DNA from 2 places in the Neisseria meningitidis genome. Region 1 is predicted to be linked to the other one. Evidence: predicted binding sites of a transcription regulator. Region 1 holds the regulator's gene; the other holds the start of a gene.
The links. The regulator sigma-54, encoded in region 1, starts transcription at its own class of promoters, with help from an activator protein. The targets are predictions, from matches to a motif close to CTGGCACGCTTCATGCTT.

Region 1 (16,023 bases):
GGTGAGGGTTTGGTAGGCTTTGCTGTTGAGGAACTTGGGTTCGATGTAGCTGACCATGACGTTGCCGTGCAGCTTGCGCGTGATTTTGATGAACCGGTGTCCTTCATGACCTTCGATGCGTTCGAGGGCGACTTCTTTTTCGTCAAGCAGACCGGAAAGTTCGGCAACGGCTTTATCGGCGTTTTCAGACGACGTCAAATCAATGGGCGACGCGTGTAGCATGGCGCGCAGGACGAGTTCGTCTACGAAGCGGCTTTCCTGTTCGATGACGGTTTTTGCCAACAGGAATTGTTTGGCGGTGTCGGCAAGTTCTGCGCCTTCGATGGTGCGGCCGTCTGAAATGATTTTGGCTTTTTCCAAGGCAAGACCGAGCAGCCATTGGTCTTTTTCCAACTCGTCCTTGAGGTAACGTTCCTGTTTGCCGTATTTCGCTTTATACAAAGGCGGCTGGGCGATATAGATGTAGCCGCGCTCGACCAGTTCGGGCATTTGGCGGTAGAAGAAGGTCAAAAGCAAGGTGCGGATATGCGCGCCGTCCACATCGGCATCGGTCATGATAATGATGCGGTGGTAACGCAGCTTCTCGGCATTGAATTCTTCTTTGCCGATGCCCGCGCCCAACGCGGTAATCAAAGCGGCTACTTCCTGACTGGCGAGCATTTTTTCAAAGCGCGCTTTTTCGACGTTCAAAATCTTGCCCTTAAGCGGCAAAATCGCTTGGAATTTGCGGTCGCGCCCCTGCATGGCGGAACCGCCTGCAGAATCGCCCTCGACCAGATAAAGTTCTGACAATGCGGGGTCTTTTTCTTGGCAGTCGGCGAGTTTACCGGGTAGCCCCAAGCCGTCCATCACGCCTTTGCGGCGGGTGATTTCGCGGGCTTTGCGGGCGGCTTCGCGCGCGCGGGCGGCATCGACGATTTTGCCGGTGATGATTTTGGCTTCGGCAGGGTTTTCTTCGAGGAAGTCGGTCAGGGCTTGGCTGATGACTTCGTTGACGACGGGACCGATTTCGCCGGAAACCAGTTTGTCTTTGGTTTGGGACGAAAATTTGGGGTCGGGCAGTTTGACGGACAACACGCAGGTCAAACCTTCGCGCATATCGTCGCCGGCGGTTTCCACTTTGGCTTTTTTGGCGACTTCGTTGGCTTCGATGTAGCTGTTGATGGTGCGCGTCATCACTTGGCGCAACGCGGTCAGGTGCGTACCGCCGTCGCGCTGAGGGATGTTGTTGGTGAAGCACTGCACGCTTTCCTGATAGCTGTCGTTCCATTGCATTGCGCATTCGACGCTCATGCCGTCTTTCTCGCCGAACGCGTAGAAGATTTTTTCGTGCAAGGGCGTTTTTTTGCGGTTCATGTATTGCACGAATCCAGCCACGCCGCCGGAAAGGGCGAAGCTTTCGTGTTTGCCGTCGCGCTCGTCGGTCAATTCGATGTCCACGCCGTTGTTCAGGAACGAAAGTTCGCGGATGCGTTTGGCAAGGATGTCGAAGCTGTATTCGACGTTGCCGAAGGTTTCCGTACTGGCGAGGAAGCGCACGGTCGTGCCTTTTTTATCGGAATCGCCGACCACTTTCAGCGGCTCTTCGGTTTCGCCGCGCACGAAGCGGACGAAGTGTTCTTTGCCGTCGCGGTAGATGGTCAGCGTTACCCAGTCGGACAGCGCGTTGACGACCGACACGCCCACGCCGTGCAGGCCGCCGGAGATTTTGTAGCTGTTGTTGTCGAATTTACCGCCCGCGTGCAATACGGTCATGATGACTTCGGCGGCGGAGCGTCCTTCTTTCGGGTGGATGCCGGTGGGCATACCGCGCCCGTTGTCGGCGACGCTGACGGAATGGTCGGCGTGGATGGTAACGGTGATTTTGTCGCAATGTCCGGCGAGTGCTTCGTCAATGGCGTTGTCCAATACTTCGAACACCATGTGGTGCAGGCCGCTGCCGTCCTGCGTGTCGCCGATGTACATACCGGGGCGTTTGCGTACCGCTTCCAAGCCTTCGAGCACCTGAATGCTGTCGGCGCCGTATTCTTCGTGTTTTTGTTCAGTCATATTTTTTGCCGGATTTTGAAAAGATTTTGCGATGCCGCCAAAACAAGTCCGCACCTTGTAGAAAAAGCGGGCGGGACGACATATATAATTGTGTATTATAGCCGATTTTGCCGCCTAATTCAGCGTTATCCGCATCAGTGTGCCGCCGGGAAAAGATGAAACGGTACGTTTGCCTCCGGCATCAGGTCGGGGATTGTCCCGTAAAGTGGCAAAAGCGTTTTTTTGCCACTAAAATCTACACCCTATACTTTTCGGACAGGGGCGCGGAAATGGAAATATGGAATATGTTGGACACTTGGCTCGGTGCCGTCCCGATACGTGCGGAGGCGGTCGAATCCGTGGCGGTGGTCGCGGCTTTGCTGCTGGCGCGCGCCCTTCTGTTGAATATCCACTTCAAACGGCATCCGGATTTCGGCATCGAAAGCAAGCGGCGGTTTTTGGTTGCCAGCCGCAATATAACGCTGCTTTTGGTGCTGTTTTCGCTGGCATTTATCTGGTCGGCGCAAATCCAAACGCTGGCTTTGTCGATGTTTGCGGTGGCGGCGGCGGTCGTCGTGGCGACGAAGGAACTGATTATGTGTCTGTCGGGCAGCATTTTAAGGTCTGCCACCCAGCAATACTCGGTCGGCGACTATATCGAAATCAACGGCCTGCGCGGGCGCGTGGTCGACATCAACCTGTTGAACACGCTGATGATGCAGGTCGGTCCGAACCCCTTGGTCGGACAGCTTGCGGGAACCACCGTTTCTTTCCCCAACAGCCTGTTGTTGAGCCACCCCGTGCGCCGCGACAATATTTTGGGCGACTACGTCATCCATACGGTCGAAATCCCGGTTCCCATCCATTTGGATTCGGATGAAGCCGTATGCCGTCTGAAAGCCGTACTCGAGCCCTTGTGCGCGCCCTACATCCCCGCCATCCAACGGCATTTGGAAAACGTGCAGGCGGAAAAACTGTTTATCACGCCCGCCGCCAAACCGCGCGTTACCCGCGTGCCGTACGATGACAAGGCATACCGCATCATCGTCCGCTTCGCCTCCCCCGTTTCAAAGCGGCTGGAAATCCAACAGGCGGTTATGGACGAATTTTTGCGCGTACAATACCGCCTGTTAAATTACCCCGCCGGCTCCGAAACACTTTAACTTTCCCCGACCGACCCCATTTCCGGCTTCAGACGGCATATTGCCGATATGCTGTCTGAAGCACAACACGCAAAGGAAACCCATCTTATGACTGACAACGCACTGCTCCATTTGGGCGAAGAACCCCGTTTTGATCAAATCAAAACCGAAGACATCAAACCCGCCCTGCAAACCGCCATTGCCGAAGCGCGCGAACAAATCGCCGCCATCAAAGCCCAAACGCACACCGGCTGGGCAAACACTGTCGAACCCCTGACCGGCATCACCGAACGCGTCGGCAGGATTTGGGGCGTGGTGTCGCACCTCAACTCCGTCACCGACACGCCCGAACTGCGCGCCGCCTACAATGAATTAATGCCCGAAATTACCGTCTTCTTCACCGAAATCGGACAAGACATCGAGCTGTACAACCGCTTCAAAACCATCAAAAACTCCCCCGAGTTCGACACCCTCTCCCACGCGCAAAAAACCAAACTCAACCACGATCTGCGCGATTTCGTCCTCAGCGGCGCGGAACTGCCGCCCGAACAGCAGGCAGAATTGGCAAAACTGCAAACCGAAGGCGCGCAACTTTCCGCCAAATTCTCCCAAAACGTCCTAGACGCGACCGACGCGTTCGGCATTTACTTTGACGATGCCGCACCGCTTGCCGGCATTCCCGAAGACGCGCTCGCCATGTTTGCCGCTGCCGCGCAAAGCGAAGGCAAAACAGGCTACAAAATCGGTTTGCAGATTCCGCACTACCTCGCCGTCATCCAATACGCCGACAACCGCAAACTGCGCGAACAAATCTACCGCGCCTACGTTACCCGCGCCAGCGAGCTTTCAGACGACGGCAAATTCGACAACACCGCCAACATCGACCGCACGCTCGAAAACGCCCTGCAAACCGCCAAACTGCTCGGCTTCAAAAACTACGCCGAATTGTCGCTGGCAACCAAAATGGCGGACACCCCCGAACAAGTTTTAAACTTCCTGCACGACCTCGCCCGCCGCGCCAAACCCTACGCCGAAAAAGACCTCGCCGAAGTCAAAGCCTTCGCCCGCGAAAGCCTCGGCCTCGCCGATTTGCAACCGTGGGACTTGGGCTACGCCGGCGAAAAACTGCGCGAAGCCAAATACGCATTCAGCGAAACCGAAGTCAAAAAATACTTCCCCGTCGGCAAAGTATTAAACGGACTGTTCGCCCAAATCAAAAAACTCTACGGCATCGGATTTACCGAAAAAACCGTCCCCGTCTGGCACAAAGACGTGCGCTATTTTGAATTGCAACAAAACGGCGAAACCATAGGCGGCGTTTATATGGATTTGTACGCACGCGAAGGCAAACGCGGCGGCGCGTGGATGAACGACTACAAAGGCCGCCGCCGTTTTTCAGACGGCACGCTGCAACTGCCCACCGCCTACCTCGTCTGCAACTTCACCCCGCCCGTCGGCGGCAAAGAAGCCCGCTTGAGCCATGACGAAATCCTCACCCTCTTCCACGAAACCGGACACGGCCTGCACCACCTGCTTACCCAAGTCGACGAACTGGGCGTATCCGGCATCAACGGCGTAGAATGGGACGCAGTCGAACTGCCCAGTCAGTTTATGGAAAATTTCGTTTGGGAATACAATGTCTTGGCGCAAATGTCCGCCCACGAAGAAACCGGCGTTCCCCTGCCGAAAGAACTCTTCGACAAAATGCTCGCCGCCAAAAACTTCCAACGCGGAATGTTCCTCGTCCGCCAAATGGAGTTCGCCCTCTTTGATATGATGATTTACAGCGAAGACGACGAAGGCCGTCTGAAAAACTGGCAACAGGTTTTAGACAGCGTGCGCAAAGAAGTCGCCGTCGTCCGACCGCCCGAATACAACCGCTTCGCCAACAGCTTCGGCCACATCTTCGCAGGCGGCTATTCCGCAGGCTATTACAGCTACGCGTGGGCGGAAGTATTGAGCGCGGACGCATACGCCGCCTTTGAAGAAAGCGACGATGTCGCCGCCACAGGCAAACGCTTTTGGCAGGAAATCCTCGCCGTCGGCGGATCGCGCAGCGCGGCAGAATCCTTCAAAGCCTTCCGCGGACGCGAACCGAGCATAGACGCACTCTTGCGCCACAGCGGCTTCGACAACGCGGCTTGATCGATGTGAACAAAAAATGCCGTCTGAAACAATCAAACAGTGTTTCAGACGGCATCAGCATTTGCGCGGTTTCGTCATTTTCACAAAAACAGCAAACCAAAATCCCGCCATTCTCGCAAAAACAAAAAATCAAAAACAGTGGGCGTAGGGTGGGCTGAAGCCCACCCTACATCCCACCTTACATCCCACCTTACGGATTCGCCCTACGCCCAAAAAATAAAAAATGCCGTCTGAAACGGTCAAACAACGCTTCAGACAGCATTTTTTGGCAGTCCTTACCCGATCAGCCCCAAGTGCGACAAGAGTGTCCAAGTGCCGATGGCGATCAGCACCAGCCCGCCGGCAAACTCCGCACGTTTCCCAAACAGCCCGCCCAACGCCCCGCCCGCCGCCAGCCCGACCGCCACCATCACCGTCGTCGCCATACCGATGATTGCGGCGGCAAAGGCGATGTTTACCTCCATAAACGCCAAGCCCACCCCGACTATCATGGAATCAATACTGGTTCCAAAAGCAGTCAAAACCGTCATCCATAGGCTTTCCCGTTTGCTTTCGCGCACATCTTCCGCCTTGCCGGACAGCCCTTCGCGCATCATTTTCAGACCCAGCCCGCCCAGCAGGACGAAAGCCGCCCAATGGTCCCATTCGCTGATAAACGGTTTGGCATAAAAACCGCCTACCCAGCCTGCCAGCGGCGTGAGTGCCTCAACCGAGCCGAACACCAAAGCCGTTGCTGCAATTTTGCGCGGGGGCATCCTGACCGCCGCACCCTTTGCCAGCGCGACGGCAAACGCATCCATCGACATCCCCAGCGCAATCAAGAGCAAAGCATAAAAACCCATACCGCACCCGTCCTTAAAAAGGGCGGATTATAGCAAAACAGCAAAACGCGAAAAACGCCGCGTAAAGCAGTTTTCGTGCGCGGGGCGGTTCGCAGGGGAATCCGGAACCGTAGGGCGGATGCGTCGGATGGAACGTAGGTGGGACTTAGGGCGGGTTGTAGGGTGGGCTTCAGCCCACCAATTCTGCCAAACCAACTCATCCAATCCCGCCAATTCCACCGCATCAAGGGTTTTTGGCAAACCGTCGGGATTCGGCGGTTTCGGTTTTTGGCGGGGATTGGCGGAATGGTTGGTTTGGGTTGGTGGGAATGGTTGGATTGGCGGAGGTGGTTGGATTGGTGGGCTGAAGCCCACCCTACACATCCACCCTACGCACCTACGCCTCACCCTACGTCCCGCCCGACTCATCTGCCCCGCGTCCGTCCTGCGGATTTTGGCGGCGGCGGGAGCTTTACCCTCCCCAATCCAAAGGGTAAATGCCTTTTTCAACGTCTTTGAAGAAGGAAGAATAACGCCATTCCTTCACACTCGCCGCATACCCGTGTTTCACGGGGTTGAAATAAATATAATCCCGGTGGTTGTTTAAATCTTGTTCGTCCCGGATCAGGTGTTCCCAAAACCTGCGCTGCCAAATGCCGGCTTCGCGTTTTTTTGTTTTACTCCCGTTGGGGGCGCGGCACTCTTTGGGGATGAGTTGGGAAAACCGGGTTTTCAAATATGCAATCCGTATCGGGTAATCGTGGTCGCCTTCCGGCAGCCGCATAATGAAATGCAGGTGATCCGGCAAAATACAAATTGCCGCCGTTTCAAACGGATAACGTGTTTTCGTTTCACGATAGGCGAGGCGCAGCCTGTCGATATGCCGTATCAGGTAATCCTTCGTCCTGTCTTGCAAAGCCAATGTGAAAAAATAGTGCGCCCCGCGCGTGAAGTCCCTCCGGTAATTTGACATATTTATCCCCTTTTTAGCCCGATGGGCGGAAACCTGTATTATTCCTTGTTTTCAGGGCGTGCGGGAGGATTTTTAGGGGATTTGCAGGGAAATGGGTAGGGAGGGCGTAGGGCTGATGTGTAGGCTGTAGGGTGTTTCGTAGGGTGGGCTTCAGCCCACCAACTCCACCAATCCAACCGAATCCAACCGAATCCAACCGTTTCCACCGCATCAAGGGTTTTGGCGAACCGGCGGGATTCGGTGGGTTTCGGTTTTCGGCGGGAAATGGCGGAATTGGTGGGAGCGACGGCAGGGTGGGATTGGTGGAGTTGGTGGAATGGTGGAATGGTGGAATGGTGGGCTAAAGCCCACCCTACAGCGGCAAAGGGGAATAGAAAATGCCGCCCGAGCGGTTCGGGCGGCATTTGTTTTCACGGCGGGGTCAAACCCGACCATTGTCCTTATTGGCGGCAGATAGATGGCAAGAATTTTGCTTTTACAGAACCTGCTTTACAAGTCCACTCGAACGAGCCTGAGTTTTGTTTGCCTTCCAGTACCAAGGTTGCGCCGCTGATGTCTTTGTTTACACCCTGAGTTTTCATTGTAGAAGTAATGGTAGCACCCGAAACTTCTACCTTAGCCACATACTTACCTGTAATCTCAGAAGCACTGGCAATACCTGCGGAAGCATTGTTTTTCGGGAATGTGCCTTTGTCGGAATAATACTCGACCACTGCGGTTTTTTGACCTTCGGCCAAAGTCAGGGCTTCGGACATTTGGGCGCGCGCGGTGTAGTCTTGGTATGCGGGCAGGGCGACGGCTGCCAAGATACCGACGATGGCGATGACGATCATCAGCTCGATCAGAGTGAAACCTTTTTGGATTGCTTTCATTTGGATGATTCCTGTTTGAAAATGTTTAAGTTTGATTGGAAATTTGCGGCATCCGCCGCAAACGTAAACCCGTAATGTATTTGACCGTGGTCTTTTTTGCTTCGGTTCGCCTTCTTACCAGCAAGCGGCGTGCCAAAAACGGGTTCGGCTCGGTATTTTACAGAATATTTTTTATTTGTCCGTTTGGTATGGGTATTTTTTTATATCAACGCGGCGCGGCTTGCGGCGGAATAATGCGGTGGGCTGACGTTTTTTTGTCAGTTGTGACAATTTTTGTCAGTTTCGGGCTGACGTTTTTTGTCAGATTTTGTCAGATTGGGTTTTTTTTGGTTTTTTTGGGGGTGGGGTGGGATTGGCGGAATGACGAAATATAAGTTTCCGTGCGGACGGGTCCGGATTCCCGCCTGCGCGGGAATGACGGATCTGTCCGCACGAAAACCCGTATCCCGTCATTCCCACGAAAGTGGGAATCTAGAAACTCAAAGCTGCAAGAATTTATCAGAAATGACTGAAACTCAACGAACCTGGATTCCCACTTTCGTGGGAATGACGGAGGAGAGGTTGCTGTTTTCCCGATAAATGCCCGCAATCTCAAATCCCGTCATTCCCGCAAAAACAAAAAATCAAAAACTGAAATTTCGTCATTCCCGCGCAGGCGGGAATCCAGAAACTCAAAGTTGCAAGAATTTATTAGAAATGGCTGAAACTCAACGAACCTGGATTCCCGCTTTCGCGGGAATGACGCGGAAAAGTTACTGTGATTTCGGATAAATTTTCGCAACGCTTAATTTCCGTTTTACCCGATAAATGCCCGCAATCTCAAATCCCGTCATTCCCCAAAAACAAAAAATCAAAAACAAAAATTTCGTCATTCCCGCGCAGGCGGGAATCTAGAGTTGTCGGTACGGAAACTTATCGGAAAAAACGGTTTCTTTAGATTTTACGTTCTAGATTCCCGCTTTCGCGGGAATGACGCGGAAAAGTTGGCTGTGGGGCGGGAATGGCGGGCTGTAGGGTGGGCTTCAGCCCACCGCCTCCGCCAACTTCAGACGGCATAGGTTTGCCGGCACCGGTAAGATTGTCGGATTTGTCGGATTTGTCGAGGTGGCGGATTTGTCGAGGTGGCGGATTGGTGTGATTGGTGTGATTGGTGTGATTGGTGGGCTGAAGCCCACCCTACGAACACCCTACGTCCCACTGCGATGCGCGACCATATAAAAATGCGGGGTGGGGTGTGGAAATGCCGTCTGAAGCGGTCAAATGACGTTTCAGACGGCATTTTTATGCCCGGTTATTTCCGGTAGCGGACGGCGCGGGACAGGATTTCTTCAATTTCCATCCACATAATGCCCCCTTACAGCAAACCGGCCTGACCCAGTGCGGGGTCGGTCGCGCGGGCGGCTTGTGCGTCTTCGACAGTCAGTCCGAGGGCTTTTGCCACGCCTTCGCCGTATGCCGGATCGCAACGGTAGCAGTTGCGGATATGGCGGTATTTGATGAAGTCGGGCGCGTCGCCCATTGCGGCGGCGGTGTTGCCGAACAATGCCTGTTTCTGCGCGTCGTTCATCAGGTTGAACAGGGCGCGCGGTTGGCTGAAATAGTCGTCATCGTCTTGGCGGTAGTCCCAGTGCGCCGCGTCGCCGTTGATTTTCAAAGGCGGTTCGGCGAAGTCGGGCTGCTGCTGCCATTGGCCGAAGCTGTTGGGTTCGTAGTGCGGCAGGCTGCCGTAGTTGCCGTCGGCGCGTCCTTGTCCGTCGCGCTGGTTGCTGTGAACAGGGCAACGCGGACGGTTGACAGGGATTTGGCGGAAGTTCACGCCCAAGCGGTAGCGTTGCGCGTCGGCGTAATTGAACAAACGCGCCTGCAACATTTTATCTGGGCTGGCGCCGACACCGGGAACGAGGTTGCTCGGTGCGAAGGCGGATTGTTCCACATCGGCGAAGAAGTTTTCGGGATTGCGGTTCAACTCGAATTCGCCCACTTCAATCAGCGGATAGTCTTTTTTCGGCCAAACTTTGGTCAAGTCAAACGGATGATACGGCACTTTTTCCGCATCGGCTTCAGGCATGACTTGGATGTACATCGTCCATTTCGGAAACTCGCCGCGCTCGATGGCTTCGTACAGGTCGCGCTGATGGCTTTCACGGTCGTCGGCGATGATTTTGGCGGCTTCTTCGTTGGTCAGGTTTTTAATGCCTTGTTGGGTGCGGAAATGGAATTTCACCCAAAAACGCTCGCCTGCTTCGTTCCAGAAGCTGTAGGTATGCGAACCGAAGCCGTGCATATGGCGGTAGCCGGCGGGGATGCCGCGGTCGCTCATCACGATGGTAACTTGGTGCAGTGCTTCGGGCAGCAGCGTCCAGAAGTCCCAGTTGTTTGTGGCAGAGCGCATATTGGTGCGCGGGTCGCGTTTGACGGCTTTGTTCAGGTCGGGGAACTTACGCGGGTCGCGCAGGAAGAACACGGGCGTGTTGTTGCCGACCACATCCCAGTTGCCTTCTTCGGTATAGAACTTCAACGCAAAACCGCGGATGTCGCGTTCTGCATCGGCTGCGCCGCGTTCGCCTGCCACGGTGGTGAAACGGGCGAACATCTCGGTTTTTTTGCCGACTTCGCTGAAGATTTTGGCGCGGGTGTATTTGGTGATGTCGTGCGTTACGGTAAACGTACCGAACGCGCCCGAACCTTTGGCGTGCATACGGCGTTCGGGGATGACTTCGCGCACGAAGTCGGCGAGTTTTTCATTCAGCCACAAATCCTGCGCCAGCAGAGGGCCGCGAGGACCGGCGGTCAGGCTGTTTTGATTGTCGGCAACAGGCGCGCCGTTGTTCATGGTCAGATGGGTTACAGGGCATTTGGAGGTAGTCATCGCTCTTGTTCCTTTTCTCAGGTTGGTCAAATGGGGGTAAACGGCTTACAGTACGATTTGGCGGAAAGCGTATTCGTAGCCGGTTTCTTGATTGCAATAAATTTCTTGAATCGACATTTTATTTCCCTTTTGTAAAAACTATGGATGCGACTATACGCCAAGATTTTCGCTATTAAAACTATGAAATCGATTTAATATTATTATAAGCAATCGGTTCTTGATTTTCGTTTGTTTTTTGTTATCGAACGGAATCCGAACCCGCCCATTAAAACCATTTATAATGCAATGACGCTTTGCGGCATTTTTTGCGCCGACAGGCTGAAAATAACAATTTCCCCCACATTATCATGACCTTACTCGGAATAAAGCTCAAACAGACCCAGCAGCTCAACCAGCGGCTGCAACAATCTTTGCGCGTATTGCAGATGTCGGGTATCGAACTTGAACGCGAGGTCGAAAACTGGCTGTCGGACAACCCCCTGCTCGAACGCAAAGACACGGATGAATTTTCCGATGCCGAGTTCAGCCATTACACTGCGCCTGCCCGTCAAATCGGCGGAGACGAAGGCGAAGATATGCTGTCCAACATCGCCGGCGAGCAGGATTTCAAGCAATACCTGCACGCGCAAGTATGCGAACACCCGCTTTCCGACCAAGAATCCGCCTGTGTCCACATCCTCATCGATTTCCTTGACGAGCAAGGTTATCTGACCGACAGCATCGAAGACATCCTCGACCATACGCCCTTGGAGTGGATGTTGGATGAAGCAATGCTGAAACAAGCCCTGACCGCATTGAAAAAATTCGACCCGGCAGGCGTGGCCGCCGCCGATTTGAACGAATCGCTGATACTGCAGATAGAAAGATCGGGCGAATGTGCTGCCAAACCCTCCGCCCTGCATATCGTCCGAAACGCCCTCGACAGCATTGACGGCAACCGCAGCCAAACCCTCGCGCGAATAAAAAAACGCCTGCCCCAAACCGACAGCGGCACACTCGAAGCCGCACTCGACCTCATTGCTTCGCTCAATCCCTTTCCCGCCGTCGGTTTTGCCTCGTCCACACCCACGCCGTATTCTGACGAGGCGCTCGCCAACCTGCTGGCTTTCCGCGGCATGGAGGTTTCTCGCCGCACCATTGCCAAATACAGAGAATCCTTTGAGATTCCGGCAGCACACAAACGCAAAACCGCAGAATAATTGCCGAATAATCTTATAAAGACAACAAACCAAAAGCCGGCATTTCTGCGAAAGCGGGAATGCCGAATCCGTCCGCGCGGAAACCTGCATCCCGTCATTCCCGCGAAAGAGGGAATCTAGAAACGCAAAGCTGCAAGAATTTATCGGAAATGACCGAAACTCAACGAACCTGGATTCCCGCTTTCGCGGGAATGACGGGGGTTTGGCGGGAATGCCGAGGGTTTGGGATTTCTGTTTTTGAATTTCTGTTTTTGTGAGAATGGCAAGATTTTCGGTTCTTGTATGGATAACGAGATTTTAGATGGCGGGAATTTGTCGGGAAAACAGCAATCTGAGACCTTTGCAAAAATAGTCTGTTAACGAAATTTGACGCATAAAAATGCGCCAAAAAATTTTCAATTGCCTAAAACCTTCCTAATATTGAGCAAAAAGTAGGAAAAATCAGAAAAGTTTTGCATTTTGAAAATGAGATTGAGCATAAAATTTTAGTAACCTATGTTATTGCAAAGGTCTCAATCTTTACCGTCATTCCCACGAAAGTGGGAATCTAGAAACGCAAAGTTGCAAGAATTTATCGGAAATGACCGAAACTCAACGAACCTGGATTCCCGCTTTCGCGAGAATGACGAGGGTTTGGCGGGAATGCCGAGGGTTTGGGATTTCTGTTTTTGAATTTCTGTTTTTGTGAGAATGGCAAGATTTTCGGTTCTTGTATGGATAACGAGATTTTAGATGGCGGGAATTTGTCAGGAAAACAGCAACCCTCCGCCGTCATTCCCACGAAAGTGGGAATCTAGAAACTCAAAGTTGCAAGAATTTATCGGAAATGACCGAAACTCAACGAACCTGGATTCCCGCTTTCGCGGGAATGACGAGGGTTTGGGATTTCTGTTTTTGAATTTCTGTTTTTGTGAGAATGGCAAGATTTTCGGTTCTTGTATGGATAACGAGATTTTAGATGGCGGGAATTTGTCAGGAAAACAGCAACCCTCCGCCGTCATTCCCACGAAAGTGGGAATCTAGAAACGCAAAGTTGCAAGAATTTATCGGAAATGACCGAAACTAAACGAACCTGAATTCCCGCTTTCGAGGGAATGACGGGGGTGTGGCGGGAATGACGGGGGTTTATCAGAAATGACCGAAACTCAAAAGCGGGCAGCCTTGTTTACGCCTTCAAAATATCGAGTAATTTCAAATCGACTTTTTCGGCATCGAATTTATCTTTGGCAATCGCATAACTTGCATTCCCCATCAGGCGGATGGCTTCCCTGTTTTCGATAAAATAAATCATTTTTTCGGCCAAGATGCGGGGATTCCAAGGTTCGATCAGGAAGCCGTTGACCTTGTCGGCGACCGTTTCCCTGCATCCGGGGACATCCGTCGTAATCACTGCCCTGCCGACGGCCATTGCCTCCTGAGTGCTTCGGGGAACGCCTTCCCTATAATAAGACGGCAATACGAATATATGATGTTCTTTTATCACTTCGGAAACATTGTTCACAAAACCGGGGAAACGGATAATATCGCGGGCGGCAAGCCGTTCCAAATCGCCCCCCCCCCCGCGTGATTTGTCGATTGCGCCCAAAGCGGTAAAAACCGTATCGGGGTATTTGTCCTTAACCTGTTCCGCCGCCCGAATAAAATCATCAATCCCCTTTTCTTTCAGAAATCTGCCGATAAAGAGGAATTTTACGGGTTCTTTTTCATCGGGAATATCCGCCTCGGAATAAGGATATTGCCGCAAATCCAGACCGATTCCGCCCAAAATATGGATGTTTTTTATTTTGATGCCGTATTTGTCCGTCAGTTCGTCTTTGTCGTCGGGGTTTAATACAATCAGGCTTTCCAACATCGGCAGGGCAATGCGGTACAAGGTGATTAAAATCCCCTTTATGATTTTTGTTTTTAACGGTATGCCTTCCGGCTGCGGGGTAAATGCGAATCCCAAACCTTCCAGCATCCCGACGATTCTGGGCACGCCTGCCAATTTTGCAGCAAAAGTGCCGAAAATCACGGGTTTTGCGAAATAAGGGAAAACCAAATCCGGCGATATTTTTTTGAGTTCTTTAAAGATGAGGAAGGTGGATTTTATATCGGAAAACGGGTTCAGCCCGCTGCGGTTTGAACGGTAGGTAACGGGTGTTACCCCCATTTCCCTGATAATGTCCAATTCGTTGTCGGAAAACTCCGATACAAAGGCATACACCTGATGGTTTTTGCCGATTAATTTTTTAATGACGGGGGCGCGGAAACCGTAAATGCTGGATGCGACTGTTGTGATAAAAACGATTTTCATAAGGCGGACACCTTGAATTATAGGATTGGAAATGCGGTCTGCATTGATGAAATGCCGGATACGGGGCGCGGCGGGCAAACCTTTGCCAAGCGCACCGCATCCGACGCTTCGCCCGCCCGGGCAGGGGCGGCTTCAGACGGCATTTTATCCTGAAATCCGCTGCATAACGCCCGGCGATATACAGTATCGCGTTTTGTGATGATTTTACACCCAAAGGGAAAACGGACTTATTTGAATGGCGGTTTAATCGCGGCGGTTGTTTGCGGTTTGATAAGGCTGATTTGCGTGTCGTGCAGTCCGGAAACGGGCGGGGTGTTTGGAAAATGCCGTCTGAGGGTTTTCAGACGGCATTCTTTCATGCGGCGGTTCGGGGTTCGCGGATGGGGAGGTTGAGGAGGGCGGCGGTTCCCGCCAGCAGTGCGTCGGCGTACCACATCCAGCCGTAGTCGCCGAATTGTGTAATCACGATGCCGCCGATGTACGAGCCGAGGAATCCGCCGATTTGGTGGCTGAGCATCGTCAGTCCGAACAGGGTGGCGAGGTAGCGTGTGCCGAAGAGTTTGCCGGTAATGGAGGCGGTCGGCGTGACGGTGGCGAGCCAGGTAAATCCGAGTGCGGCGGCGAAAATGTAGAAGTTGAGGTCGGTCTTGGGCGAAAAAATGTAGATGAGTATCATCGCGGCGCGCGAGGCGTACAGTCCGAACAGGACGTATTTGCCCCGAACGCGGCTTGTGCACCAGCCGGAAAAAATGCAGCCGGCGATGTTTGCCAGTCCGATGATGGCGATGGATGTCGAGGCGACGGTGGCGGGCAGTCCGCACAGGGCGACTTCCGTGGGTAGGTGGGTTACGAGAAAGGCGATGTGGAAGCCGCAGGCAAAAAAGCTTAGGTGCAGCAGGATGTAGCTTGGGGTTTTGAAGGCGGTTTTGACTGCTTCTCCGAGGCTTTGTCCGTGTGTGGCTTGGGCGTGTTGGGTGTGGGCGGCGTTGTTGCCGCCGGCAAGCCACCATGAGACGGGCAGAGTCAGCAGGGCGATTGCGCCCCAAACGTAAAATGTGCCCGTCCAGCCGACTTCGGGCAGGACGACGAGTCCTTGAACCAGCGGTGCGAACAGGAATTGTCCTGCCGAACCGCCGGCGTTGACCAGTCCGGATGCCAAGCCGCGTTTGTGTGCGGGGACTTGGGCGGCGACCTGCCCCATAATGATGGAGAAACCGCCGGAACCGGTGCCGAATGCGAGCAGCAGCCCGACGGCAATCATCAGCCCCCAATAAGTCGGGATGTTGGGGGCAATCAGGCAGGCGCAGACGAGCAGGACGGCGCCGCCGCTTAATACCCTGAACGCGCCGAAACGGTCGGCAAGCGCGCCGGACAATGGTTGCGATACACCCCACATCAGTTGGAAAACGGCGATGATGAGGCTGAATTGGGCAATGCTCAATTCGGTGGTGTTGACGACGGGTTGGACGAACAGTCCGAGCGTCATCCTCATGCCGATGGTAATCAGCAGGATGAATGCGGCGGCGGTAATGGTCAGCCAAAATTTGGGTGTTTTCGATGCGGTGTGCGTCATAATGTGTATTTTGAGTCGGTTAAGTTTGCGGATTTTATAGTGGATTAACAAAAACCAGTACGGCGTTGCCTCGCCTTAGCTCAAAGAGAACGATTCTCTAAGGTG
Region 2 (16,023 bases), 840 kb from region 1:
ATGTCCGAAAAATAATGCATCAACGGCTCTGCCACGCCGAAAAACATCAGACCCACGCCCATCCCGGCCGCAAACAGCATCGCCAGCCACGACAGGAAGCCGAATTCCGGCACATCTTCATCCCGTCCGAGCCTGATGTTTCCCAAACTGCTGACCGAGAGTATCAGCAGGAAACCCAGAAAAATGGAAAACGTTAAAACATAAAACCAGCTGAACTCGGTAAAAATGACTTCTTTTGCCCGATCGAGCCACATCTGCACCTGATCCGGCACGGTTAAAACCAATACCACCAAAACACACACAAAAAACAAAGTCGTCAAAATAACCATCGGATTAAATGACGTTCGGCGTTCTATAAATTCAGACAGGGACAAACCTTCTCACTCCTTTGTTAAAAACAGACAAACCCGGTCATCGGGCAAAGCGGTCAAAACCTGCCGGTAAAATACCGGCTTCCGGATGACGAAATGCACAAACCGGCCGAAATTGTTATAATCGAAAAAATTAAAAATCAATACGGATTATTCTATCAGATTGATTTATCGATATTTATTATATCATTAATATAGTTTGATTTCAAACCGGCGGAAAATGCGCCGCCCACCGCAGGCGCGCCCTCCCCGCTATCGGGGCGTTTAACGCCGGATTGCCGATGCGGTACAATGGCTGATATGAAGAAAATTACCCCTCAAAACCTGCGCCCCCTGCTTTCGGAAAGCTTGGGACATACCGATTTTGTCAACGTCCTCAACGCACTGATTAAATTTTTGCGCCGTGGCGGCAAAAAATGTGCGGGGGAACGTTTCGACCTGATTATCGACACATTCAAACAAGACAGGGAATTACTGTCCCGCTTCAGCCGGTGTTTTTACATCTGGCTCGCGCAAATACACATTTATCCGGCACTCATCAAACTCGGCATCTTCTCGCGCTACAGCTTTGCCCGGGAAATGGGCATACGCATCTACGAACGCTTCAGCCCGTCATATAAAGATTTTGCCAACTTGGGCGAAGTCTTCCTTTATCTTTTCCATTCCGAAAACGACGACAAATGGCTGCAAACGCTCAATATCCGCCAATGGCTGGTTTTATACGAACTCATCCGGAGCCACGCCGAGCCGTCCAAATTGCAGACGGCGGGCATCCGCCTTGCCGATGCGCGTTTGCGCGCCATCGAAATGCTGTCTGTCTGGACGGCATCCGAAGCCATCGAACCCGACCTCATCCGCATCGCCCCGCGCCTGCTGGAAGCCGATTCTTCCTTCGTCGCCCTCCAACGCGAAACCGCCAAACTGGTCGAACACTACCGCAACGGCACCACGCCTTACGACACCGCCCACCTCGAAGTGATGTTCGACCAATGTTTCAGCCAGATTGACTATTTGCGCCGCAAAGGGACGGGCGCCGGCTCCGGTTCGTCGGTCAAAGTCGCCCACCTGCTCGAACGGCTCCGGCAGACCGTAGACCGTCTAAAGCTGCTCACCGACATCCAAACCGGTGCCGGCAACAGCAACCGCCTGACCATCGCGCTGATGAACTCCCTCATCTACGCGGCGGTCGAACAATACAGCACCCGCCACCTGCGCCGCAGCAGCATCCGTATGCTCGCCCGCAGCATTACCGAAAACAAAAGCCACCACGGCGAACACTACATCACCCGCAACCGCAAAGAATATTTCAAAATGTTCTACTCGGCGGCAGGCGGCGGCATCATCATCGCCCTGATGGCGCTGCTCAAAATCCGCATCGGCACACTCGGCCTCAGCCCCTTCCTGACTTCCTTGTCGGCTGGGTTCAACTACGGCATCGGCTTTATGATCATCCATATGCTGCACTGCACCGTCGCCACCAAACAGCCCGCGATGACTGCCGCCAGCTTTGCCGAACAGGTCGACCTCAACGAAGGCGGCAAAGCGGTGGACAACAAACTCGCCAAGCTCCTCATCGACGTATGCCGCTCCCAAAGTGTCGCCGTCTTCGGCAACGTTTCCATCGCCATCCTTTTGGCGTGCGCCATATCGTTCGGCTATGCCCATCTGCACCAACAGCCCATACTCGATGTCCACACCGCCGCCTACCAGTTCAAATCCATAGACATCATCGCTTACCCGACGCTGTGGTATGCCGCCATTGCAGGTCTGTGGCTGTTCTGCTCCGGCATCATCGCAGGCTTCTTCGACAACCGCGCCGACTACCTCAACCTGCGCCAACGCCTGCCCTTCAACCCCTTGCTGCGTAAAATAATGCGCCCCGGACCCCGCCGCGTCCTCGCCGCCTACATCCACAAACACTACGGCTCACTGGCAGGCAACTTCATCTTCGGGATGCTCTTGGGTATGACCGGCTATTTCGGACACCTCCTCGGGCTGCCGCTGGACATCCGCCACGTCGCCTTTTCCTCCGCCAACCTCGGCTATGCCGCCGTCAGCGGCAACGTCGGTTTGGGCACGTTCGTACTCGGCATTTTCAGCGTCCTCGCCATCGGCCTGGTCAACCTCTGCGTCAGCTTCAGCCTCGCCCTCTTCGTCGCCCTGCGCTCGCGCGGCACGAAAATCGGCAGCATCCGCAATCTGATTAAGAGTTTTTGGAATCAGATTAAAAGCAATCCCTGCATACTTTTCCTCCCGCCCGCCAAAGAACAGGGACATCCTCCTTCGGACAAGCCTTGACCGGCAATGCCGTCTGAAGCGGGATTCGCCCCGAATACCGCCCTGATGCGGGAAATCCCCATAAAAGGATGCAAAAATGCCGTCCGAACCGAAACGTGGTTCAGACGGCATTTTAAAAGGGGGGCGGATTCGCATTTGAAGTGCAACTTTCCCTAACAGAAAAAGGCCAGTATGCGGTAGCATACGGCCTTTCCTGCAAGAAAGATTGCCATGAGCTACACGCAACTGACCCAAGGCGAACGATACCACATCCAATACCTGTTTCGCCACTGCACCGTCACCGAAATCGCCAAACAGCTGAACCGCCACAAAAGCACCATCAGCCGCGAAATCAGACGGCACCGCACCCAAGGGCAGCAATACAGCGCCGAAAAAGCCCAGCGGCAAAGCCGGACTATCAAACAGCGTAAGCGACAACCCTATAAGCTCGATTCGCAGCTGATTCAGCACATCGACACCCTTATCCGCCGCAAACTCAGTCCCGAACAAGTATGCGCCTACCTGCGCAAACACCACCAGATCACGCTCCACCACAGCACCATTTACCGCTACCTTCGCCAAGACAAAAGCAACGGCAGCACGTTGTGGCAACATCTCAGAATATGCAGCAAACCCTACCGCAAACGCTACGGCAGCACATGGACCAGAGGCAAAGTACCCAACCGTGTCGGCATAGAAAACCGACCCGCTATCGTCGACCAAAAATCCCGTATCGGCGATTGGGAAGCCGACACCATTGTCGGCAAAGGACAGAAAAGCGCATTATTGACCTTGGTCGAACGCGTTACCCGCTACACCATCATCTGCAAATTGGATAGCCTCAAAGCCGAAGACACTGCCCGGGCAGCTGTTAGGGCATTAAAGGCACATAAAGACAGGGTGCACACCATCACCATGGATAACGGCAAAGAGTTCTACCAACACACCAAAATAACCAAAGCATTGAAAGCGGAGACTTATTTTTGTCGCCCTTACCATTCTTGGGAGAAAGGGCTGAATGAGAACACCAACGGACTCATCCGGCAATACTTCCCCAAACAAACCGATTTCCGTAACATCAGTGATCGGGAGATACGCAGGGTTCAAGATGAGTTGAACCACCGACCAAGAAAAACACTTGGCTACGAAACGCCAAGTGTTTTATTCTTGAATCTGTTCCAACCACTAATACACTAGTGTTGCACTTGAAATCCGAATCCAAGGGGCTGTACTAGATTAGCAGATATGTTACCCTCGAAATATGAAGATAACGCACTGCAAATTAAAGAAAAAAGTACAGAAAGAACTGCTCCATTTTTTTGTACTGGAAGTTACCGCCCGTTCTGCCGCCGATATTTTGGGTATCCATCCCAATTCGGCAGCACTGTTCTACCGTAAAATCCGCACGGTTATCAACCATCATTTGGCCTTGGCTGCCGATGAGGTTTTTGAGGGCTCTGTCGAGCCGGACGAAAGCGATTTCGGCGGACGGCATAAAGGTAGACGTGGTCGCGGTGCAGCAGGAAAAGTGGTTGTTTTCGGCATTCTGAAACGCAACGGACGGGTCTATACCGTTGTGGTGGATAATGCCAAGTCTGAAACGTTACTCCCTGTCATCAAAAAGAAAATCATGCCGGACAGTATTGTTTATACCGATAGTCTGAGCAGCTGCGACAAGTTGGACGTGAGCGGTTTTATCCATTACCGCATCAACCATTCCAAGGAGTTTGCAGACCGTCAGAACCACATTAACGGCATTGAGAACTTTTGGAATCAGGCAAAACGCGTCTTGCGAAAATATAGTGGATTAACAAAAATCAGGACAAGGCGACGAAGCCGCAGACAGTACAGATAGTACGGAACCGATTTACTTGGTGCTTCAGCACCTTAGAGAATCGTTCTCTTTGAGCTAAGGCGAGGCAACGCTGTACTGGTTTAAATTTAATCCACTATACAACGGAATCGATTGCAAATCTTTCCCACTGTTCTTGAAAGAATGCGAATTTCGATTTAACTTCGGCACACCGTCTCAACAGCTTAAAATCCTGCGGGATTGGTGTGGGATTTAGGGCTAATCTAGTACAGCCCCTTTTAAAAAACATTACAATCCCGGGCCGCCAAGCGAATTGGCAATGTCCCTGACCGCCGTTACATACATCCGACTGTGATTGTACTGCCATACCGTATAAAAATTGTTCAAGCCCAAATAATATTCAAACACGCCGGGTGCGGTTTCCAGTTTGAACAAAACCGCCTTTTCATCATCGGCAAGCTCTTCGCCGGGGATGATGCCGTACGCCTTCAAATCCGCCACCGTCCGCGTCAGGGCGGTTTTTTCGCCAATGATTGCCTGAACATCCGCACCCGGCGCCAATGTTGCAGACACCAGTATTTTCCCGCCCGTGCGCCAACCGTGCTGCTTCATATAATTGGCAATCGATGCCGCGACATCGCCAACATTGCCCCATATGTCCCGATGTCCGTCCCCGTCATAATCCACCGCCCATTTCCGGTAGCTCGAAGGCATAAATTGCGGCATCCCCATTGCGCCCGCATAGCTGCCTTTAAAGGCGAAAACATCGCCGCCTTCTTCTTTTGCCAGCTTTAAAAGCTCGACCAATTCTTTTTGGAAAAACCCGGCGCGGCGGGGGTAATCAAAGCCTAAGGTCGCCAATGCGTCCGCCACACGGAAACTGCCCGTATTTTTGCCGTAATTCGTTTCAATCCCGATAACCGCCACGATAAGTTCGGCAGGCACGCCGTATTTTTGCGCCACATCATCGATAAGCGCGCGGTTTTCCGCATAAAACCGGCGCGCGCCGCGAAATTTCGCCTTGCCCGAATTTCCCGTGCGGAACACATACCACGGACGCGATGTGGAGGGGCGGTGCATAATCTTGACGATGTCCGCCTTGTAAGCCGCTTTGTCAAAAAAATCCTGCCATTCCGCCCGGGAAAAATCCCCTTTCCCGACTTCATCGTCCACAAAACGGCGGACATTTGCATTGGCGGCAAACCCGCTGTCGGATACCGGTACGGCTGCCGCGTCAAATACGGCTGCCGCGTCAAACGCGGGGCGGCTTTCTTTTTTCATTTCATCCGCGCGGGGGGCTTGGGCTTCATTTGCCCGGGGCGGGCGTGCCTCCATCGCCGTACAGGCAGACAAAGCCGCCAAACAAATTGCCAGCGGCAGTATTTTTCTGTTTTTCATAAATATGTTCCGAACAAATAGGGTAAGTGGGAAAGCGGCACAAGGGCGCGGCGCGAAATGCGGCATCCGCCGCAATCGGCGGCTTTGCGGAATGCCGCACGTTGCCTCTTGCACCGCCCGAAATCCGTATGCCGCCGCCGAAAATGCCGTCTGAAGGCACTTCCCCCTTCAGACGGCATTGCCTGCCGCCGTATTTGCCCGCTATCCGCAATATCGGCAGTCCAATATGTCTTTGCGGATGTCGTTCAGCAGGAAGGCTGCGGTGTCTTCGTGTTCCGCCTGTACGAAGACAAAGAGTCGGGCGATGATTTTGCCGATAAAGACTTTTTGCAGGGCGCAGGCATCGGTCAGGGTGTGTTCCTGCAGGAAGCTGCGGATGTCTTCGGGCAAAGTGTAGTCGCGGGCGACGGCGGCAAAGCGGGCATCGGTTTGCAGGCGGTCGAGCAGGGTTTGGTTTTTGTCCAACTTCATGCCTGCTTCTTTTTCTTCGGCGGTGGCGCGGACAAACTGGTCGTAAATTTCGGCATAAAGCATATCGTTCGGGCCTTCAAAAATCGTGAAGGGGCGGATGTCGATAGCGATATTGCCGGCGGTGTGTCCGCGTTCAAAACCCTTCGCGCCCAAGAGTTTTTGCAACATTTGCGCGGCGGCGTAAGTGTATTCCGTGGCGAGGGTTTTGACGATGTTCGCCTCCATCAGTTGATGGGCGACGGGTGCAACGGGCGAAACGGAATGGCAGACGTAGCGGTAAAGAATCTCGGAAACCTGATGGCGGCGCCGGATTTCGCGGCGTTCGTAATCGACGAATCTGATGTCGTTGCGGACGTATCGTTCCAGGTTTTCAAGGGTGTATTCCATAATGCCGTGCGTCATGCCGATCAGTTGCAGGCGGCTGCGGATAAAGATGTTTTGGAACGCGCGCAAACCGGCAGCGTCGCTCTGGGAGAGTTTCATCACGGCGGTTGCAGGCATTTCGGCATCGATGCGGTTGACGGCGTAACGGACGGCGCGCAAGCCTTCGGATGCGAGGGTTTCGCAGCGGATGTATGTTTTGGGGACGAGCAGCAGGTCGATGACTTTGGCGAGTTTGCCGTTTTTGCGCTCTTTGGCGGCAACGAGGAGGAAGTCGCTTTGCGAGTTGCCCTGCCAGTATTTCGCGGCGTTGACGTAAATGGTTTGTCCGTCGGTATATTCGTAGTAAGACTGCATTTCTCGGGCAATCGCCGCGCCGGAGGTTTCGGGTTCGGTAACGCCTAAACCGCCGCCCTCGCCTTTGAAAACCATGTCCAAACCCTGTGCGATTTGCGCTTCATCGCCGAACTCTTGCAGTGGCTGCAACACCAGCGCGCCTTCGATGCCGGTACGCAGCGTAACGGGCACGCCGTAATGCCCCGCAATCCGCAAGACTTCCTGAATTTCAAACTGGCTGCCCTTGCGCCCGCCGTATTTTTTGTCGAGGAAGGGCAACAGCAAACCCGCCTGCTTCAAGGCAAGCCATTTGTCTTCGGGCAGGTATCGCATCAGGTCGATACCGTCTGCAAAAATGCGGCGGAATGCGGATTCGATGTGCTTTAAAAAAGCAGCCGTGTCCATAGTTGACGGCTGCGCGCTCGGTTCGGTGTGTATCATCGGCTTCCTCTGTCGGTTCCCATTAATCGGCGGCCGGTCAAACCGCCTGCCACAGTTTAGAGTTGATTTTCTAAACTTTACCACAAAGTGCGCCGGGCAACAATCCGCCGACCTTTCAGACGGCATCGCGCCCCCTCCCGTGCTAAAATGACCGTTTGCATCACTGTCCGCCGATTGCCGCACTATGACCTACCCCATCCCCAAACCCCGTGAAAAATCCCGTTGGCTCAATCTTTCGCAAGGCTCGCTACCCTTAGCTTTGGCGCGTTATCTGCCGCATAAGCAGCTCAAGGTTGTCTTGACTCAAGATGCAGAACAGGCGTTGCGCCTTCAGACGGCATGGCGGTTTTTCCGTCCGCACGATACGGCGGTGTTTCTGCCGGACTGGGAAACGCTGCCTTACGAACGTTTTTCGCCGCATCAGGACTTGGTGTCGGAGTGGCTGTCGGCGTTGTGGCAGATTAAAAGCGGCGCGGCGGATGTGTTGTTCGTGCCGGTTGCCACGGCGATGCAGAAGCTGCCGCCTGTGCCGTTTCTGGCAGGGCGCACGTTTTGGCTGAAAACAGGGCAGACTTTGGATATAGGCCGTCTGAAAAGCGATTTGGTGGATGCAGGTTATAACCATGTTTCCCACGTTGTCGCGGCAGGCGAGTTCGCTGTGCGCGGCGGTATTGTCGATTTGTTCCCGATGGGCAGCGAAATGCCGTACCGCATCGATTTGTTCGACGATGAAATCGACAGCATTAAAACCTTTGACACCGAAACGCAACGCACCATTTCCCCCGTTTCCGAAATCCGCCTGCTGCCGGCACACGAGTTCCCCACCGACAGCGAGGCGCAAAAGATTTTCCGCAGCCGCTTCCGAGAAGAAGTCGACGGTAATCCGAACGATGCGGCTGTATACAAAGCCGTCAGCAACGGCCATTTCGGTGCAGGCGTAGAATATTATCTGCCACTGTTTTTTGAAAACGAGCTGGAAACGCTGTTTGACTATATCGGCGAAGATGCGCTCTTTGTCTCTTTGGGCGATGTTCATGCCGAGGCAAACCGCTTTTGGAGCGACGTCAAATCGCGTTACGCCATGGCGCAGGGCGACGAAACCTATCCGCCTTTGCTTCCACAGCATTTGTATCTCTCTGCCGATGTATTCGCAGGCCGTCTGAAAAACTACGGACAGGTACTGCCCGATGTTTCCGGCAAGGAACACACCCTGCCCGACCTTGCCGTCAACCGACAATCCGACGAGCCTTTGCAGGCATTGAAGGATTTTCAGACGGCCTTTGACGGGCGGATTTTGCTGTGCGCCGAAAGTTTGGGACGGCGCGAAACCATGCTCGGTTTCTTGCAGCAAAACGGTTTGAAAGCCAAACCTGTGTCCGACTGGCAGGGCTTCTTGTCGGCGCATGAGCCGCTGATGATTACAGTTGCGCCGTTGGCATACGGGTTCAAACTGGGCGGACTGCAATCGCCGAACCAACAGCAAACTACTTCCGCCTCCGAAGGAGAAGGCGATGCGGTTACCGACCAAACCGAATTTTCCGCAGCCGCAACAAACCCTCTCCCTAGCCCTCTCCCACAGGAGAGGGAACAAAGTGCAGCCGTCGTTTCAGACAGTCTGAAAGCAGCCGCCGTTTCAACCGAAAGCAGCCTGCCCCTCGGTACAAGTAATCTGCACGGGCAAATCCGACAGCAACCTGCCCCTTCCCCTGAGAGAGAAAGTCGAGGAGAAAGCAAAGCAGTTTCCGCTCAAACTGAATTTTCCGCAGCCGCAATAAGCCCTCTCCCTAGCCCTCTCCCACAGGAGAGGGAACAAAGTGCCGCCGCCGTTTCAGACGGCCTGAAAACCGAAAGCAGCCTGTATTCCATCGCAAATAATCTGCACGGACAAATCCGACAGCAACCTACCCCCTCCCCCGTGGGGGAAGATTGGGGAGAGAGCAAAACAGTTGCCGCTCAAACCGAATTTCCCGCATCCGCAACAAACCCTCTCCCTAGCCCTCTCCCACAGGAGAGGGAACAAAGTGCAGCCGCCGTTTCAGACGACCTGAAAACCAAAAGCAGCCTGTACCCCATCGAAAATAGTCTGCACGGGCAAATCCGACAGCAACCTGCCCCCTCCCCCGTGGGGGAGGGTTGGGGAGAGGGAAAAGCAGTTGCCGACCAAAGTGCCATCGCCGTCATTACCGAATCCGACCTCTACCAATACGTCGCCCGTTCGCGCGTCCACAACCGCCGCAAGAAACACGCCGCCGTTTCAGACGGTCTGTTGCGCGACCTTGCCGAAATCAATATCGGCGATCCCGTCGTGCACGAAGAACACGGCATCGGGCGGTATATGGGCTTGGTAACGATAGATTTGGGCGGCGAAACCAACGAAATGATGTTGCTCGAATACGCAGGAGAAGCGCAGCTTTATGTGCCTGTTTCGCAACTGCATTTAATCAGCCGCTACTCCGGTCAGGCGCATGAAAACATTGCCCTGCACAAGCTCGGCAGTGGCGCGTGGAACAAGGCGAAGCGCAAAGCCGCCGAAAAGGCGCGCGATACCGCCGCCGAGTTGCTTAACCTTTACGCCCGACGTGCCGCCCAATCGGGACACAAGTTTGAAATCAACGAGTTGGATTATCAGGCGTTTGCCGACGGCTTCGGCTACGAAGAAACCGAAGACCAGGCAGCCGCCATCGCCGCCGTGATTAAAGATTTGACGCAGGCGAAGCCGATGGACCGCCTCGTGTGCGGCGATGTCGGTTTCGGCAAAACCGAAGTCGCCCTGCGCGCCGCGTTTGTGGCGGTAATGGGTGGCAAACAAGTTGCCGTACTCGCACCGACCACGCTTCTGGTCGAGCAGCACGCGCAAAATTTTGCCGACCGCTTCGCCGATTTCCCCGTGAAAGTCGCCAGCCTTTCGCGTTTCAACAACAGCAAAGCCACCAAAGCCGCGCTGGAAGGCATGGCGGACGGCACGGTCGATATTGTTATCGGTACGCACAAACTGGTGCAGGACGACATAAAATTCAAAAACGTAGGTTTAGTGATTATCGACGAAGAACACCGCTTCGGCGTGCGTCAGAAAGAGCAGCTCAAACGCCTGCGCGCCAATGTCGACATCCTTACCATGACCGCTACGCCGATTCCGCGTACTTTAAGTATGGCGCTGGAAGGACTGCGCGACTTCTCGCTGATTACCACTGCGCCCAGCCGCCGCCTCGCCGTCAAAACCTTTGTCAAACCGTTCAGCGAAGGCAGCGTGCGCGAAGCCGTATTGCGCGAACTCAAACGCGGCGGGCAAGTATTTTTCCTGCACAATGAAGTGGATACCATCGAAAACATGCGTGAGCGGCTGGAAACCCTGCTGCCCGAAGCCCGCATCGGCGTGGCGCACGGACAACTGCGCGAGCGCGAGCTGGAACAAGTCATGCGCGACTTTTTGCAGCAACGATTTAACGTGTTGCTCTGTTCCACCATCATCGAAACCGGTATCGACATTCCCAACGCCAACACCATCATCATCAACCGTGCCGACAAATTCGGATTGGCGCAGCTGCACCAGCTTCGCGGGCGCGTCGGCCGCAGCCACCACCAAGCCTACGCCTACCTGCTCACGCCCGAATACATCACCAAAGACGCAGAAAAACGTCTCGACGCCATCGCGGCGGCAGACGAACTCGGCGCAGGTTTCACCCTCGCCATGCAGGATTTGGAAATCCGCGGCGCAGGCGAAATCCTCGGCGAAGGACAATCCGGCGAAATGATACAGGTCGGCTTCACGCTCTACACCGAAATGCTCAAACAAGCCGTGCGCGATCTCAAAAAAGGCCACCAGCCCGACCTTGACGCACCGTTGGGCATCACCACCGAAATCAAACTGCACAGCCCCGCCCTACTGCCCGAAAGCTACTGCCCCGACATCCACGAACGGCTCGTCCTCTACAAACGCCTCGCCGTCTGCGAAACCGTGCAACAAATCAACGCCATACACGAAGAACTCGTCGACCGCTTCGGACTGCCCGAACAACCCGTCAAAACCCTCATCGAAAGCCACCACTTACGGCTTATGGCAAAAGAATTGGGTATCAATGCCATTGATGCGGCCGGCGAAGCGGTAACGGTAACCTTTGGCAAAAACAACAATATTGATCCAACCGAAATCATCCTGCTGATTCAGAACGACAAAAAATACCGCCTTGCCGGCGCCGATAAGCTGCGGTTTACCGCAGAGATGGAAAATATCGAGGTCAGAATCAACACCGTAAAAAACGTTTTAAAAACCTTGCAAAACAGATGCCTGCCCAAATAAAGCCGACACCGCAATGCCGTCTGAAACACCGTTTTCCTTGTCCGAAAGCCGCCATTATGAATTTGAAGGAAACTCCACTATAATACGGCATTCAGATTTCCAGACGGCATCGCGCCCGTCAAACCGCACACAAACCAAAAGGAAATACATGTTCCGTACTATGCTTGGCGGAAAAATCCACCGCGCCACCGTAACCGAAGCCGATTTAAACTATGTCGGCAGCATTACCGTCGATCAAGACCTGTTGGACGCGGCAGGCATCTACCCCAACGAAAAAGTCGCCATCGTCAACAACAACAACGGCGAACGTTTTGAAACCTATACCATTGCAGGGAAACGCGGCAGCGGCGTGATTTGTCTGAACGGTGCTGCGGCAAGGCTGGTGCAGAAAGGCGATATCGTCATCATCATGTCTTACGTCCAACTCTCCGAACCCGAAATCGCCGCACACGAACCCAAAGTCGTCTTGGTAGACGGAAACAACAAAATCCGCGACATCATCTCCTATGAGCCGCCGCACACCGTGCTGTAACCCTGAAAACGGACATCGATTATGGATATTAAAATCAACGACATCACCCTCGGCAACAACTTGCCCTTCGTCCTATTCGGCGGCATCAACGTTTTGGAAAGCTTGGATTCCACCCTCCAAACCTGCGCGCATTACGTCGAAGTAACCCGCAAACTCGGTATTCCCTATATCTTTAAAGCCTCTTTCGACAAGGCAAACCGTTCCTCCATCCATTCTTATCGCGGCGTAGGCTTGGAAGAAGGCTTAAAGATTTTTGAAAAAGTCAAAGCAGAGTTCGGCATCCCCGTCATTACCGACGTACACGAACCCCATCAGTGCCAACCCGTCGCCGAAGTGTGCGATGTCATCCAGCTTCCCGCCTTTCTTGCGCGGCAGACCGATTTGGTGGCCGCAATGGCGGAAACGGGCAATGTCATCAACATCAAAAAACCCCAGTTCCTCAGCCCCTCTCAAATGAAAAACATTGTGGAAAAATTCCACGAAGCCGACAACGGGAAACTGATTTTATGCGAACGCGGCAGCAGCTTCGGCTACGACAACCTCGTTGTCGATATACTCGGTTTCGGCGTGATGAAACAAACCTGCGGCAACCTGCCGGTTATTTTCGACGTTACCCATTCCCTGCAAACCCGCGATGCCGGTTCTGCCGCATCCGGCGGTCGTCGCGCACAGGCTTTGGATTTGGCACTTGCAGGCATGGCAACCCGCCTTGCCGGCCTGTTCCTCGAATCGCACCCCGATCCGAAACTGGCAAAATGCGACGGCCCCAGCGCGCTGCCGCTGCACCTTTTAGAAGATTTTTTAATCCGCATCAAAGCATTGGATGATTTAATCAAATCACAACCGATTTTAACAATCGAGTAACACGGTTTCGCCTTATGATGCAGACTTTCCGAAAAATCAGCCTGTATGCCGCAACCTTGTGGCTCGGTATGCAGATTATGGCGGGTTATATCGCCGCGCCGGTGCTGTTCAAAATGCTGCCCAAAATGCAGGCGGGCGAAATTGCCGGCGTATTGTTCGACATCCTCTCTTGGAGCGGGCTTGCCGTTTGGGGCGCGGTACTGGCTGCCGCCTTTGCCGCCCTAACCCGGCGGCAAACCGCCCTGCTGCTTTTTTTATTGTCCGCCCTTGCCGCCAACCAATTTTTGGTTACCCCCGTTATCGAGGCACTGAAATACGGGCATGAAAATTGGCTGTTGTCGTTTGTAGGCGGATCCTTCGGAATGTGGCACGGTATTTCCAGTATTGTTTTTATGGCGGCCGCCCTACTTTCGATTTACTTAAGTTGGCGGCTTTCCGGCAAAGATGCCGTCTGAAGCCCTCCCATTTTTTTACCTCCCTTCACTTCACTTGGAGAACATTCATGAGCGCAATCGTTGATATTTTCGCCCGCGAAATTTTGGACTCACGCGGCAACCCCACAGTCGAGTGTGATGTATTGCTCGAATCCGGCGTAATGGGACGCGCAGCCGTACCGAGCGGCGCGTCCACCGGTCAAAAAGAGGCTTTGGAACTTCGCGACGGCGACAAATCCCGTTATTCGGGCAAGGGCGTATTGAAGGCGGTCGAACACGTCAACAACCAAATCGCCCAAGCCCTCATTGGTATCGATGCCAACGAGCAATCTTATATCGACCAAATCATGATCGAATTGGACGGTACTGAAAACAAAGGCAATTTGGGTGCGAATGCGACTTTGGCGGTTTCTATGGCGGTTGCACGCGCCGCTGCCGAAGACTCAGGCCTGCCGCTTTACCGCTACTTGGGCGGCGCAGGCCCGATGTCCCTGCCCGTACCGATGATGAACGTCATCAACGGCGGCGAACACGCCAACAACAGCCTGAACATCCAAGAGTTTATGATTATGCCCGTCGGCGCAAAATCTTTCCGCGAAGCGTTGCGCTGCGGTGCGGAAATTTTCCACGCCTTGAAAAAACTGTGCGACAGCAAAGGCTTCCCGACCACAGTCGGCGACGAAGGCGGTTTCGCCCCCAACCTGAACAGCCACAAAGAAGCCCTGCAACTGATGGTCGAGGCGACCGAAGCCGCCGGCTACAAAGCGGGCGAAGACGTATTATTCGCATTGGACTGCGCGTCCAGCGAGTTCTACAAAGACGGCAAATACCACTTGGAAGCCGAAGGCCGCTCCTACACCAACGCGGAATTTGCCGAATATCTGGAAGGCCTGGTCAACGAGTTCCCCATCATCTCCATCGAAGACGGGATGGATGAAAACGACTGGGAAGGCTGGAAACTGCTGACCGAAAAACTGGGCGGCAAAGTCCAACTCGTTGGCGACGACCTCTTCGTTACCAACCCGAAAATCCTTGCCGAAGGCATTGAAAAAGGCGTGGCAAACGCACTATTGGTCAAAGTCAACCAAATCGGTACTTTGAGTGAAACCCTGAAAGCCGTCGACTTAGCCAAACGCAACCGCTACGCCAGCGTAATGAGCCACCGCTCCGGCGAAACCGAAGACAGCACCATTGCCGACTTGGCAGTCGCCACCAACTGTATGCAGATCAAAACCGGTTCTTTGAGCCGTTCCGACCGCATGGCGAAATACAACCAACTGCTGCGTATCGAGGAAGAATTGGCGGAAGCCGCCGACTACCCCAGCAAAGCCGCATTCTACCAACTGGGCAAATAAAAAAGGTTAAGGTATGAAGTGGGTAACTGTCGTTTTATCCTTCGCACTTGTCTGTTGCCAATACAGCCTCTGGTTCGGCAAAGGCAGCATCGGACGCAACAGCAGTCTGAGAGAACAGATTGCCGTTCAAGAAGAAAAAAACCAGACACTCGCCCTACGCAATCATTCCCTTGCCGCCGAAGTCTATGATTTGGAAAACGGTCAAGAAGCCATTTCGGAAATCGCCCGGGTAGAACTGGGTTATATCCAAGACGGTGAAACCTTTTACCGACTCATCAGGCATAACCGGTAATACCGTCAAAAAGCCGTCCGAACCAATGTTCGGACGGCTTTTATTTCAACAAACTGTCAGACAGCCCCTCATCCTCCCCCGACAAACCGCAATCCAGCCTGACATCCCCCTCGACGCAACAGCAGCACGGCAGTATCTCGTCCCGCCCCAAAAAAGCCAAAGGCGGCTCCCGATAAGTAACGCTTCCCTCCAAAATCTTCACTCGGCACGATCCGCAATATCCGCTTCGGCACTGATATTCCACCATATGCCCCGTCCGTTCCAAGCCTTCCAACAGGGTCTCGCCCTCCAAGAGCTCAAAAAAACCCTTATTCGTACCAATGCGCGCCATTTCCGACCAATCAAAAATATAGTGGATTAAATTTAAACCAGTACGGCGTTGCCTCGCCTTGTCCGGATTTTTGTTAATCCACTATAATCCACTATAAAAGGAACAATAACCGATCCTACCCGCTGTTTTTCCCATCATACAACATACAAATGCCGTCTGAAACATCCGGCTTCAGACGGCATTTTTTCAAAAAACGTTTACAACTCAAAATCGCCCAAATCATCCGTATTCACTTCAGAATCGATCTGACCGATCAAATAAGAGGATATTTCCACTTCCTGCGGCGCGACCTGTACGTTATCGGACGACAGCCACGCATTAATCCACGGAATCGGGTTTTGATTTGCGCCTTCAAATCCGGCCGGCAACCCCACCGCCTGCATACGCAGATTGGTAATATATTCGACGTACTGGGATAAGATTTCTTTGT

Region 2: the regulator sigma-54 is predicted to act here: its motif matches at 7,567-7,584, upstream of IUJ45_RS00385 (acyl-CoA dehydrogenase family protein).

What each region holds. Positions count from the first base shown of each region.
Region 1 covers NZ_CP064367.1:1,427,090-1,443,112, forward strand. The annotation lists gene gyrB (DNA topoisomerase (ATP-hydrolyzing) subunit B) at 1-2,049, opposite strand, end outside; gene IUJ45_RS07325 (mechanosensitive ion channel family protein) at 2,319-3,191, shown strand; gene IUJ45_RS07330 (M3 family metallopeptidase) at 3,279-5,315, shown strand; gene IUJ45_RS07335 (manganese efflux pump MntP) at 5,591-6,157, opposite strand; gene IUJ45_RS07340 (REP-associated tyrosine transposase) at 6,609-7,109, opposite strand; gene IUJ45_RS07345 (pilin) at 7,550-7,981, opposite strand; gene katA (catalase KatA) at 9,336-10,850, opposite strand; partial or broken gene IUJ45_RS07355 (RNA polymerase factor sigma-54) at 11,198-11,926, shown strand; gene IUJ45_RS11285 (RNA polymerase factor sigma-54) at 11,966-12,049, shown strand; gene IUJ45_RS07360 (glycosyltransferase family 4 protein) at 13,215-14,345, opposite strand; gene IUJ45_RS07365 (hypothetical protein) at 14,358-14,498, shown strand; gene IUJ45_RS10990 (hypothetical protein) at 14,573-14,704, opposite strand; gene IUJ45_RS07370 (MFS transporter) at 14,701-15,918, opposite strand.
Region 2 covers NZ_CP064367.1:80,950-96,972, reverse strand. The annotation lists gene IUJ45_RS00420 (BCCT family transporter) at 1-374, opposite strand, end outside; gene IUJ45_RS00415 (site-specific recombinase) at 663-2,669, shown strand; gene IUJ45_RS00410 (IS30-like element IS1655 family transposase) at 2,880-3,845, shown strand; partial or broken gene IUJ45_RS00405 (IS1595 family transposase) at 3,910-4,458, shown strand; partial or broken gene IUJ45_RS00400 (IS1595 family transposase) at 4,613-4,717, shown strand; gene mltB (lytic murein transglycosylase B) at 4,750-5,859, opposite strand; gene IUJ45_RS00390 (hypothetical protein) at 5,768-6,070, opposite strand; gene IUJ45_RS00385 (acyl-CoA dehydrogenase family protein) at 6,061-7,488, opposite strand; gene mfd (transcription-repair coupling factor) at 7,673-11,785, shown strand; gene panD (aspartate 1-decarboxylase) at 11,934-12,317, shown strand; gene kdsA (3-deoxy-8-phosphooctulonate synthase) at 12,339-13,181, shown strand; gene IUJ45_RS00365 (DUF4149 domain-containing protein) at 13,196-13,636, shown strand; gene eno (phosphopyruvate hydratase) at 13,684-14,970, shown strand; gene ftsB (cell division protein FtsB) at 14,984-15,262, shown strand; gene yfaE (class I ribonucleotide reductase maintenance protein YfaE) at 15,303-15,593, opposite strand; gene nrdB (class Ia ribonucleoside-diphosphate reductase subunit beta) at 15,791-16,023, opposite strand, start outside.